4 regions of the Thalassotalea ganghwensis genome follow, and region 4 is predicted to be linked to each of the others. Evidence: predicted binding sites of a transcription regulator. Region 4 holds the regulator's gene; each other region holds the start of a gene.
The links. Region 4 encodes LexA, which represses DNA repair genes until DNA is damaged. Its sites were predicted from a motif close to TACTGTATNNNNATACAGTA; they were not measured.

Region 1 (3,169 bases), on a different contig from region 4:
TACGTATTACGCGTAACGTCTGTAATACGGAAATTTTTCCAGCTCTTTCTTTTCTCGATGCTCTTTGTTTATCTCTAGATAATCACTGGTGAAATCAAAATTCACATTGGAAACGAATACAAAGCCTGATTGATTATCGACCGTTGTTGTATTCACGATGGGCGTAGGTTTTGGCATGTTATGGTCGCCCCAGTTACTTAAATAGAACTGTCTATCTGAACTAAGATTCAGTGTTCTGGTTGCTACCGCATGGTCAATCATCTGTGAGTGATAATGGTCAAAGGCTAAGGCTTGCTCGTAGAAAAAGTTGATTTTGTCGTAGATAACCTTAGCCCCCAGTTCATGCTTGTCCATCATGCGATTAAAGATGTCTTTATTCATTAAATCTTTGAAGATTTTAACGTTATCTGAATCTCGATAATGACGGTTTGCTGGGTTTAACTTAACAGTTATCTTACTATCACATGCATGACAGGTAAGAAATTGTGAGCCAAGCTTTTCTTCCTTGATTATTTGAGTGACGGGCTTACCACCTTTTTTGAGTGGCTTTTTGACAATGCGCTCGACAATGCGGTCAGGCTGGGCTTTCCCATCTAATTTGTAGAGTTCGGGGTGAGTATAAATTCCCTTGTCTCTGTTTTTACACCGAGGCTTTTGCTTTTTAATGCCACGCCTATTATTAGGAGATAGTGGGATATAGTAGTGCCGAAACGTCTTAGGTTGTCCGGGGATAGCTTTATTCTGACACGTTGGCTCGACTGGCTCGTATATGGTTGAAAGACGTTTTACTTCTAATTCAAAACAACGATTGTGTAACATGGTGGTACTGTGACCACATAATTTGCAAGTGAGCAGTTGCTCAGATTTATCGTCACTCCATGTAAGCTTGTATTCGTTACCTAAGCCCCGTTTAAGCTTACCATTTACTTTGTAAGTAGGGTTTTTAGCTACGACACCAAAATTCTTACATTCTGGATTTTTACAAAAGTTAAGCTGGGTATATATGCCAGTTTCCTTGTTTTTATAAGCTCTTGGAATGGATATGGCTTTGGTTGGCGTATGCTTATTCTGTTGTGGTGTTGATTTTAGCGGCTCAACCGTATCATCAAGTAATTTGAAAAACAGCACTGCACATAAAGAAGCATCAAGTAGCGCACTGTGTTTAGTTCGCCTTGAAATATCAATGCCGTATCGTAAGCAAGCCGCATCTTGGCTGATTTTTCTAACACCGAATTTGCTCTTAGCAAGCTCCATTGCACAAGTGACTTCAGCACAAATATCAGACACCGTTGAAGGGTAATTAACTCGGTTTAACTCTGCATTTAAAAACCGTAAATCAAAAGCTGCATTGAAGATAACGAGGTGACTGTCCTTGATAAATTCAATGAATTGCTGATGGATATCACTAAAGGTGGGTTGGCCTTCTAATTCTTCATCTAGGATTTCATGAACTCGAAAAGCGCTCTTAACGGACTTTTTGCCCTCAGGATTAATTTTGAGGTTGAATACATGTCCCGTGGGAGTGGAATCTTCATATTCTATGCAGGCTAGGTCGATGATCCTATGGTTGCCTTTATGGGGATCTAAACCTGTGGTTTCCGTATCTAAGAAGACATATTTCGTCATAATTACCACTCCTATAGCCAATATTATAGGAGGTTTTGACAAGTTTTAAATAACTCATTGAAAAAACTGACTAATCGTACATTATTTCAGTTATTTTAACTATGGAATTAAGCTTGCAATAAAGATTTATTCGTTACTTTTCAAGTGTATAAAATAATAAAGAGCCACTATCCTAAAATAGCAGCTCCAAGTTGACTCAATAGCCCGGTTTTACACTGGCTTTTTTATGGTAATTTGTTGAGCTCTGCAAATCTACCGTTACAAAATGTAAATAAAAGCGAGTACTTGTCATCGGTCGATTATCAGCCGTCATCTATCGCAAAGGAATGTGCATTGTAAACGCTGCTGATTAAATTAGCTTCAATAACAAAACAAGGAAGATAATATGCGCTTCATACAATTAACATTAGGCACACTACTATCGTTGTCTAGCCTTACATTATTTGCTTCACAAACGATAAATACATCAACAGAAAATCATCAATTGATCAAAAAGGTTGTGCAAGCCTACGGCGGGGATTCACTGTTAGCACTATCAAGTTATCAGTTAACCGACCACTACAAGAGTTTTAGAGAAGGGCAAAGTTACAGTGCTGATGAAATTGATCTTGAGCATGCTCGTGCACAATTGACTGTTGATTTAGCAAAGCAAAGAAAAGACTTTAAGTGGCTAACTGGTGATAAAGATAGCTTTTCTGTTCGTCAGCAACTTTTTGATGGTAATCAAGGTTATCGTCTTAATCACAGTGACAAAACCTTATCGCAAGTACCTAATCTCAATTTTATTTCAACTGAGCGCCATTACTCTTATCATTTGGATACTGCGCTGGCGTTATTAATCAAAGATAAAGAAACTCAAATTACTCGATTAGATGACAAAAACTTATATGGAGCCCCACATTTTCAAGTGCTTTTGGAAAGACAAGGTTATCCTAAGTTGACCTTGTTAATAAATCAGCGCGATTTTCGAATTGCCAAACTAGAGCGGCCACATTGGTCTGGTAAAGTGTTTAGTTACCGCTTTAGTGACTATCGAAATGTCGATGGTCTTTTATATGCCAACAGCGTTTTTGTCACGCGTGGTGGGGCACCTTATTCCGTGCTTACACACAGAGAATTTATCCCTAACTTAGCGGTTAAAGAGACATTTGAATTACCTCAAGATTATCGTCAAGCTGGCAAAGGGATAGACTTTTCAGCAATGCAAGCTAAGCAAATTGACGACAAGCTATATTTGGTTGGCCAAGATTGGGGCTTTAGTATCTTTTTAGATGCTGGCGACTATTTTGTTGGTGCAGGTGGCTACAAAGATCTGAGTAAACGATTAGCCTTTGTTCAAGATAAGTATAACTTACAAAAGCCATTGAAATATTTAGTGGTCAGTCACCACCATCTTGATCATTTAGGTGGTATGAAGGAAGCGTTCGATCTCGGGGCAATCTTGGTTACTAAGCAGCAACATTTAGCGACAATAGAGTCTATTGTCGGTGAAACTATTGCAAAAGAGCGTCTTTTATTCGTAGAAGAACAGTTATCGTTGGCT
Region 2 (3,169 bases), on a different contig from region 4:
GCTGCACTTTCAATAAAAATTGAAAGTGGTTTGCACTCACGCTGTATTAACGTCAGCAAAATCGATTGTGTGGCTAAATTTCTTACCCTTAGAAAATGACTAAGCTTGGCAATCACTTTAGTAAGTGGCCTTATCAACACCGTGACTTCTTTAATTTCATAAAGTAACTCAATATATTGATAAAACTTGAGCTTAGGTTGATAAAAACTCAGCTTTAACGGAATACTTCCCTTAATTTGTTGCCAATAATAGATGAAGGTATTGTCAACACGAGCAGCCAATGCTTTGGTTGGCAAGCTATCAAGCTGAGCAAAGGTTTTTATCCCTAAACGCCTTAGTTGCGTTTGATGCTGAGTAGATTTAAAAACTCGTTCAATTGGCAGTGTCGCTAATAACTGGTCAACAATATTTTCTTCCGTGGTGATCTTATCGACATGAGCCTGAGCCAATAATTTAGCCGCTAACGGTGTTATCGCGGTTGCATAATGCACATGAACATTCATTCCTGCTAATAATTGATGAATCTTTTGCCACAGCACACCAACATCTCGATATAGAGCTAACATATTGTCAATTTTTAAAAACAATCCATTAGGACGATCAAGCGCTATATCAGCGACAAAACGATACAAACACTCAGCAATGAAGGTTAATTGCTTAAACTCTAATTCCTCTTGATACGGAAGCACGGTCAACGAATGACACAAGGCTGAAGCTGTTGCCAACCCCATCCCACAACTTAGTCCGGCCTGCTTAGCAGGTTCATTGATTTGAATAATCTCATTACGTCTTGCATCAACGATAGCAATCACTTGCTGGCGTTGTTGCTCGCCATTATCAATAAGTTGATCAAGCTGCAATGAAGGGAAATACAAGTAAAGCCATAACATCAGTCTTAACTCACTTGCGTTACCTTTTGAAGGTGAGCTGAAAGCGACACCACATTATTGCTTATTGGCTGCTTAACTAAATCCGGCCAATACTCACTCATATCAACATCGAATTTAGCATGACTTCGTCCAGCTCTTCGCTTATGGATGGTAACAGCTACACCTCGAACACTTGGCGATAATTCCATACTCAAGGCCACTGGTAAATTCATCGTCAATGAATGATTTTGACGAAAGACAAATAAGTTACTTTCTCCTCGCTCTGCTGCTAACACTAAGCGACGAATATGTAAAAGCTCTAACGCTTGCTGCCATAACAAGACGCAACTTACACAGCCGCTTTTTAAACATTGCTCAGCACACCAAAGTGCTTCAGCATCTTGTGTATCAACGAATAAAACCTGAGATAACACTATCGAATGCTTAACTAAAAACTCACTATTGAGCATTGCTGGTGCACCAATAAATATCATCAACTTCTGTTGTTGCTGCTGTAAATAAGGCATTAATACCCGTAATTCACCAATGCCATTGAGCGTTTTAATTTCAATAACACTGGCTGGCGGAAAGCCACCTGATAATCGTTGGTCCAATGCGGGATAGCCACTAGCATTACCTTCTCGCTCAGATGCCTGTTCAACACCACGCCACAACCAACGCTTATTCTCTAGTGCTTTAATATAGGCATTCATATTACACCCACCACAAAAATACTGTATAAAAACACAGTATAGAAGAGCATCAAATAAATGTAAATATGTGAGGTGGCTCTAAACAAGCAGAACTTAGCTAAGCTAATATTTTTACTCGAAAAACAGAAAATAAAATGATTTGATAGCAAGGTGGTTACCTTTTGATTTTATGAGCGCCATGTTCTATAGTCAAAATCATCCAAGGAAGACAATTAAAAGCTATTAATTCCTATGATTTAGCAAACAATATAGGTAATACTCCTTTTACTTTCTTCACTTTAAAAACATAACAGGTTAGGTCTGATTAATGAGCGATTTAGAAAAAAACAATAATGTATTGTCATGTGCTAATTGTGCCGATAAGTCGCTGCTAAATTTTGACTTCACCATGGCCTTTCAGCCAATCGTTCATTGCCAAACGGAAACTATTTTCGGTTATGAAGCCTTAGTGAGAGGACTCAATAATGAATCGGCCTACTCGATTATTTCACAAGTTACCGACGATAATCGTTATGCATTTGATCAACAATGTCGTGTTAAAGCCATCACCCTAGCTGCAAAATTAGGTGTTGATAGTATGCTGAGTATCAACTTTTTACCAAAAGCGATATACCAACCTGAACGCTGTATTCGTACAACGTTAATGGCAGCCAAAGAGCATAACTTCCCGATCAAGCAAATTATGTTTGAATTTACCGAAGTCGAAAAAATTGACGACAGCGATTTTATCAAACATATCGTTAACTCTTATCAATCAATGGGGTTTAAAACTGCAATTGATGACTTTGGTGCAGGTTACTCTGGTTTAAGCTTACTGGCCGATTTTCAAACCAATATTATCAAACTGGACATGAAGCTTATCCGAGATATTGATAAAGACAAAGCTCGTCAAATTATCATTAAAAACTGCCTTACCATGTTCAAAGACTTCAAGATAACCACACTTGCTGAAGGAATTGAAACTTATGAAGAAATGCTGTGGTTAAAAGAAGCAGGTGTTGATTTAATGCAAGGTTATTTCTTTGCAAAACCTGGATTTGAATGCTTACCAGAGGTTAACTTCAATAAACGAGACTAAGTTAACCGATGAAATAATTAATGGTATAACTACTCCCTACACAATGAATAACGGACGTCATTTTGGATAAACTACCAGAAATATTTACTGAAAATTTAGTGATCACTATTTTAAAGCCGGAGGAGTATTGGTATTTACTCAATTATGAGAAACATAACCAATCTCACCTTGCCCAGTGGGAGCCGTTAAGAGAAGAATCTTATTATAATGATAAAACCGCCAAAGAGCGTGTCAAAACCAATTACCAAAACTTTCTCGCCGGAACATGCCTTCCTTTTGTCGGTTTAGATAAAAAAACCAGCGAAGTTCTCGCTCTAGCGACATTCTCAAATATTGTTTATGGGGTATTTAGGGCTTGTAACTTAGGGTACTCTATTGATGAACGTTATCAAGGTAAGCAGTTGATGCATGAAATGCTCAGCGCATCTATTGATTATGTGTTTAACGAATTAAAGCTTCACAGGATCATGGCCAATTATATGCCTTCAAATATTCGCAGTGCCAACCTT
Region 3 (3,169 bases), on a different contig from region 4:
AACGGGTAGTAACTCTTGAGTAAATTTTTCTAGTGCAAATTTACGGGCTTTCTCAACATCTTGCGCCGCTCGACGACGGACATTGTCAACTTCTGCCTTAGCTCTTATCACACTATCTTTTTGATCGGCAACAGTAGATTCCGCTGCAGCTAGAGCGAGTTCTAATTCATTAATTTTTTCCTGAGCTTCACCGATGTGACTCGCAGCAAAATCAAATTGTGTTTCAACTTGTTCTTCTGCTTGTTCGATGATTTCTTGTGCTGCTATTTCTTCAGGGGTTAATTCCCGTTCATTTTTATTTTCGTGTGACTCGTTCGCCATGAAAAACTCCAAGATAAAGATTAATGGTGCTAATTATGGGGGCTTGTGCCAATGATTCAAGTTCAAATTGCTAACAAAACGCAAAAACCTTACTTTACAACTGATAAAAATACAGCGAAACTTGATTTATCAGTGAATTTTAACATTTTTTTGATAACCTTATGAGCAAGCTGTATTCAACAATAGGATTGATCGGTAAACCTAATCATGAAGGGGCAAGTGCCACCATTTCTACCCTTTACCAGTACCTCATTGACAATGATTACCATGTTGTTATCGAGCAGTCTGTTGCCAATTCATTAAAAATTGAAAATATAGAAGTCATGTCACTGACTGAAATCGGTGAAGCAGCGGATTTAGCTATTGTTGTTGGTGGCGATGGTTATATGCTTGGCGCAGCTCGGGTATTATCTTGTTATCATATCGGCGTAATCGGTGTAAACAGAGGTAACCTTGGCTTTCTAACTGATCTATCCCCAAATGACTTAATCGCCCCTTTAGAGCAAATTTTAAAAGGCGAGTCACGCTCAGAGCAGCGATTTTTAATCGAGGCAGAAGTATATCGTCATGGCAAACTAAAAAGCTGTAATAGTGCTGTCAACGAGGCAGTGCTTCATGCAGGTAAAGTTGCCAGTATGATTGAGTTTGAAGTTTACATTGACAATAGCTTCATGTTTAGCCAACGCTCAGACGGTTTAATTGTTTCAACTCCTACAGGTTCTACCGCGTATTCAATGTCTGCGGGTGGCCCAATTTTAACGCCTAACCTAAATGCGTTTTCTCTTGTACCAATGTTTCCTCATACGTTAACGAGTCGCCCTATTGTTGTTGATGGTAATAGTGAAATTAAGTTAGTTCTGGCCAATGAGAACTACGAAAACCTTCAAGTCAGTTGTGATGGTCACGTCATTTTAGCCGTCATGCCAGGCGACGAAGTAATTATTCGAAAAAGTGAACACACACTCAGATTAATTCATCCCCTAGACCACGATTACTTTAACGTACTACGAAGTAAACTGAGTTGGGGCAATAAACTTTATTAATCAAATCAATAATTAACAAAATACTACAATGTTATCGATTCGTAGTACTTGCATATAAATAAATTACTGTATAAATTAACACCTATATTTATATACAGTGAGTTTATGTGATGCTTGTCCATTTAAATATTCAAAATTTCGCCATTGTTCGTGCCCTAGAAATTGATTGGCAAAAAGGCATGACAACGATCACCGGCGAAACCGGTGCGGGTAAATCAATCGCTATTGATGCGTTAGGGCTTTGTCTGGGAGATAGAGCGGTAACCAATGTGGTTAGACCCAATAGTAAGAAAGCTGAACTGTCTGCTACCTTTGATATCGAGCACAATAAGGCGGCAAAATCTTGGTTGGCTCAACATGATTTACTCGATGAAAGTGACTGTATTTTAAGACGTGTTATTTCAGCAGAAGGCCGTTCTAAAGCTTATATAAACGGCTCACAAGTGCCGCTTGCCCAATTAAAAGAAATTGGACAACGGTTAATCAATATTCACGGCCAGCACGATCATCAATTGATAACAAAAGCAACTGAGCAACGAAATATTCTCGACCAATATGCTAAGCACGGCGATTTACGTGAAGCGGTTAAACATTACTATCAACAACACGCTGAATTAACGAGAGAATATCACCGCTTAATGGAAGATAAAACGCAGCGTGATGCCAAACAACAATTATTACAATATCAAGCAGAAGAATTAAGCGAATTTGCGATTGAAGCTGGCGAGTTTGAAACTCTTGAAATGGAGTATCAAAAACAAAGCAACGGACAACACTTATTTAATGAAACGTTACTTAGCGTGCAAAGATTAAGCGAAGATGAACAATTTAATATTGTTGATCAATTAAGGAAAGTGAGTGACCAAATTGCTGAAATTAGTGGTATTGATAAATCTTTATTACCGATTTCAGAGCAACTAACTGAAGCACTACTTCAGGTTGATGACGCTGCCTCTGAGCTTGCTCGCTATGCGGAAAAACTAGAGTTAGACCCCCAGCATTATCAATTGATCGAAGAGCGTTATTCACAAGCAGTGCAATTAGCGAAAAAGCATCAAGTTGCGCCAGATAAACTATACGAACTTCATCAGCAATTGCTCAGCGAATTAGCACAAATTACCAGTGATGAGTCGCGAATTTCGCAAATTGCTGAAGAACTTGATCAAGTTCAACAACACTATCATGAAGCGGCGCAAACCCTTTCAGAGTCACGAACCAAGGCAGCAGAGTTACTCAGTGAAAAAATCACCACAAGTATGCAAAACCTTAATATGCCGCATGGGCAATTTCAAATCAGGGTTGTTAAAGTAAGTTCAGATAAACTATCCATTAACGGTCTTGATAATGTCGAGTTTTTAACCAGTTTAAACCCGGGTCAAGCATTAGAAGCGATGAATAAAGTTGCCTCTGGTGGTGAGCTTTCCCGTATTAGTCTTGCAATGCAGGTGATCCTATCTGCAAATGTGGTTACACCAACGCTCATTTTCGATGAGGTAGACGTCGGTATTAGTGGTCCAACCGCAGCGATGGTAGGAAAACAGTTACAGTTATTGGCAGAAAATACTCAAGTAATATGTGTCACGCATTTACCACAAGTAGCTAGTAAGGGTAACCAACAACTATTTGTCGCCAAATTAACCGATGGTGAACATACAGAAACGACGGTAACGGAACTAAGTTCGGATGGCAGAGTCCAAGAAATTGCTCGCCTGCTAGCTGGTGATAAAGTAACCCAAAGTAGCTTAGCGAATGCAAAAGAGTTGCTTGCCGGTTAAGAAAACACAAAATTGTTTTGTATATAGTGG
Region 4 (3,169 bases):
AATAGTCAAATCGGAATTATCGTTATTTTCCATAGCAATAAGAGTTTTTGTCGCGGGTACCGCCATGGCTATAAGGATAATGATGGGAATAACAGTCCAGAGGACCTCAACTTTGGTGCTTTCATGAAACGTGGCCGCTTCTACACCTTTTGATTTGCGGTGAAAGATCATTGACCAAATCATCGCACCGAAGACGACTACACCAATTGCAGTACATATATATAAAGCGAGCATATGTAAACCATATACTTCATTACTAACTTCGGTTACACCTTTTGTTAAATTCAACTGCGAGTCGGCTAAAGCGATGCTGGGAACTAACATCCCTAACAGCCAACTGAGATAACGTCTTTTCACTCGACCTCTCCTTACCCTAAATGGCAAAACGCATGATCAGTATTAAGCTGCTCATCCGTTTCACAGTTTGTTTTTATTTTTTCCTATGGCTATTTATTAATCAGATTAACGTTAGCCTTTTCATTATTTTTTGATTACTTTCTGCTCTAGAATTACTTAATTATTGATCTAGGTCAATTCATAATTTTTTAAAATATTTTAAAAAAAGCTAATAATAACAATAGAGTGTAAACTCTAAAAGGTACTAAGGCGCTAAAACAAAGGCCTGAGAGGGGTGATTAAGAAATGAGCAAATACTCTATTATTTAATTTTACGGGCTGAAAACTTTCGAAATATTTTTGTATAAAATTTAGCCAACTGGAGAGATAATCAGCATTTACTCAACAATAATAGCTGAATATAGACATTTGGTTATAAAAACCTTGCATGAGACAACTTTTCACGACTTACGATAAAAAATTTGCCTCATTGCATTGATAATTTCTACATCCAATCTGCAGCACGAATAACACCGACCGCAAGTCCTTCGATATTGAAATTTTGAGAGGTAAGATCAACTTTTATCGGAGCAAAGTCTTCATTCTCCGCGTGCAAATATACGACATTTCCCTCACGCTTAAGCCTTTTAACCGTGACATCGTCTTCTACGCGTGCAACAACGACTTGTCCATTTTTAACATCGGTGGTTTGATGAACAGCAAGCAAATCACCATCGTAAATTCCGATGTCTTTCATGCTTTCTCCGTTAACTCGTAGAAGATAATCCGCTGCTGGATGAAATAAATTTCCATCAATTTGATAACGGTCTTCTACGTGCTCTTGCGCCAATATCGGTTCGCCAGCTGCAACACGACCAATTAACGGCAGCCCTTGTTCTTCCATCATTTCTTCAGCCAAACGAATGCCGCGACTCGTTCCTGGTAACATTTCTATATAGCCTTTCTTCGCAAGAGCTTTTAGATGCTCTTCGGCAGCATTGGCTGACTTAAAACCAAAAAATTCAGCGATCTCTGCTCGCGTTGGTGGCATGCCGGTTTCAGATATTTTTTCTCTGATCAGATCAAAAATCTGCTGTTGGCGAGACGTTAAGGGGCGCATTTCTGTCATATAATATTTCCTGTATTTTTACACAGTGGCACTGTCATTGTATACAGCCTGTAAATAAACGCAAGCTTTCCTTCGGTTTTTGCAAACACCGTATGATCAAAGCGGTATTAATAAAAGTTTAATAAAAAATTAAATCCTTATTCCTTTATAAAAGGTTTTGCATTAATCTCTTTTATTCAGTCTATTAAACTTTTCTTATTTGGAGCGACTTTGTTCAACCAAGTAACAGCCTATCTCTTGTACCGCGTGATGTGGCTGTTAACCATATTGGGTTATTTAGTAGCAACTGATAGCGTTGCACAAATCACCATAGGGGTCATTGGAAAAACGAAAAATGATAGTTTTTATCAACAATCTTTCAAAGGCTGTCAAAGCTATGCAAAAAAGCATTCAGAAATAACCTGTCTTTATGATGGCGCCGACGACTACCAGGACATTCGTGGCCAAATGATAAAAATTAATCAAATGATCGCCAACAAAGTCGATGCACTTTTAATATCAACTACCGATTCAGAATACTTGGTCAAGGGCGCTTTGCGCGAAGCTAAAGAAAAAGCGATACCCGTGATTACCTTTGATTCAGATCTACTGCCGGAGCATCAACAGTATCGCTTGAGCTATGTCGGCACCAACAACTTTGATTTTGGGGTTGCACTAGGCAATTATGTTAAAAAATTTGCCAAGAAAGATTTAACCGCCATTTGCCTTCAATCTGGACACCCCACAACACCGAACTTAAATGAACGTATCGCGGGTGTGCGCTTTTCATTGTCAGGGCAAAAAGAGCAAAAATTATCAGGACAGAGGGGTTGGATAGAATCAGAACGTTGTCCATTGTACAGTCTGGGAAAGCGCTCTACAGCGTTGCTGCAACTTGAATCAATAATCAAAACAGTGAATCCACCGATATTTCTTGCTGTGGCGGGCTTCGCTCAATTTAATAGTGATTACAATAAACAATTAAGCCCCTTTAAAAAGCAAATTGCCAATAATCAAATCGTCATTGTTTCTGCAGATACCGAAGAAATACAGCTTAGAAGTTTGGCCCAAGGATTATCTACCGCCAATATCGGACAAATGCCTTTTGAGATGGGGCGCAAGGGAGCGGAGCTACTTTATCAATATATAAAAAATAATAAACAACCCGCAAAATCTCATTATTATTTAGATTATCACTACTGCACGCAATCCAATAGCCTAACCTGTACCACTAATTATTAGACATTGTCTAAAATTCAAGAAATAACGCTATTAAAACGCTTATCTTTGCATGGCAAAAACGAGTCAAAGTGTTATTTTCGCGATAACAACGTAATAGTTAGCTTCGCTGAAGTACGGTAAAACTAGGACAATAAGTAATTGCGTCTATTGAGAGCTAATGGCCTAAGTCTTCCACCAACGGCAGCTCAGTTAACGATGCTAAAAAACCTTGTGAATAATTCTTCATAGATTCAATAACCTACTTTGATCAATTAAAACTTGTAGAATTATTGTTCAATACTATGCTTAACATTATGCGCTTGATCATAGCTTTAGCGTATTAGCCTCTTTTTAACTAACACTGAGGAAATAACATGGTATCTAAAACACTTTATACCGTGATGAATATCATACTATTCAGCTCGATGACCTACTTTACAATTATAGCCACTGCCAATGCAGAAATAGCAGTGATTGTACATCCGCAAAATCAATCAACTTTTG

Region 1: ACSLUH_RS06505 (exonuclease domain-containing protein) is a predicted target of LexA. The motif match lies at 1,691-1,710, and genes of this name have one in related genera.
Region 2: imuA (translesion DNA synthesis-associated protein ImuA) is a predicted target of LexA. The motif match lies at 1,602-1,621, and genes of this name have one in related genera.
Region 3: recN (DNA repair protein RecN) is a predicted target of LexA. The motif match lies at 1,429-1,448, and genes of this name have one in related genera.

Annotation. Positions count from the first base shown of each region.
Region 1 covers NZ_JBQRUM010000005.1:28,774-31,942, forward strand. The annotation lists gene ACSLUH_RS06505 (exonuclease domain-containing protein) at 7-1,626, opposite strand; gene ACSLUH_RS06510 (MBL fold metallo-hydrolase) at 2,012-3,169, shown strand, end outside.
Region 2 covers NZ_JBQRUM010000014.1:114,113-117,281, forward strand. The annotation lists gene ACSLUH_RS14365 (Y-family DNA polymerase) at 1-890, opposite strand, end outside; gene imuA (translesion DNA synthesis-associated protein ImuA) at 896-1,582, opposite strand; gene ACSLUH_RS14375 (EAL domain-containing protein) at 1,890-2,660, shown strand; gene ACSLUH_RS14380 (GNAT family N-acetyltransferase) at 2,723-3,169, shown strand, end outside.
Region 3 covers NZ_JBQRUM010000020.1:51,862-55,030, forward strand. The annotation lists gene grpE (nucleotide exchange factor GrpE) at 1-321, opposite strand, end outside; gene nadK (NAD(+) kinase) at 483-1,364, shown strand; gene recN (DNA repair protein RecN) at 1,475-3,139, shown strand.
Region 4 covers NZ_JBQRUM010000006.1:173,318-176,486, reverse strand. The annotation lists gene coxB (cytochrome c oxidase subunit II) at 1-357, opposite strand, end outside; gene lexA (transcriptional repressor LexA) at 842-1,456, opposite strand; gene ACSLUH_RS08315 (substrate-binding domain-containing protein) at 1,676-2,686, shown strand; gene ACSLUH_RS08310 (phosphate ABC transporter substrate-binding protein) at 3,091-3,169, shown strand, end outside.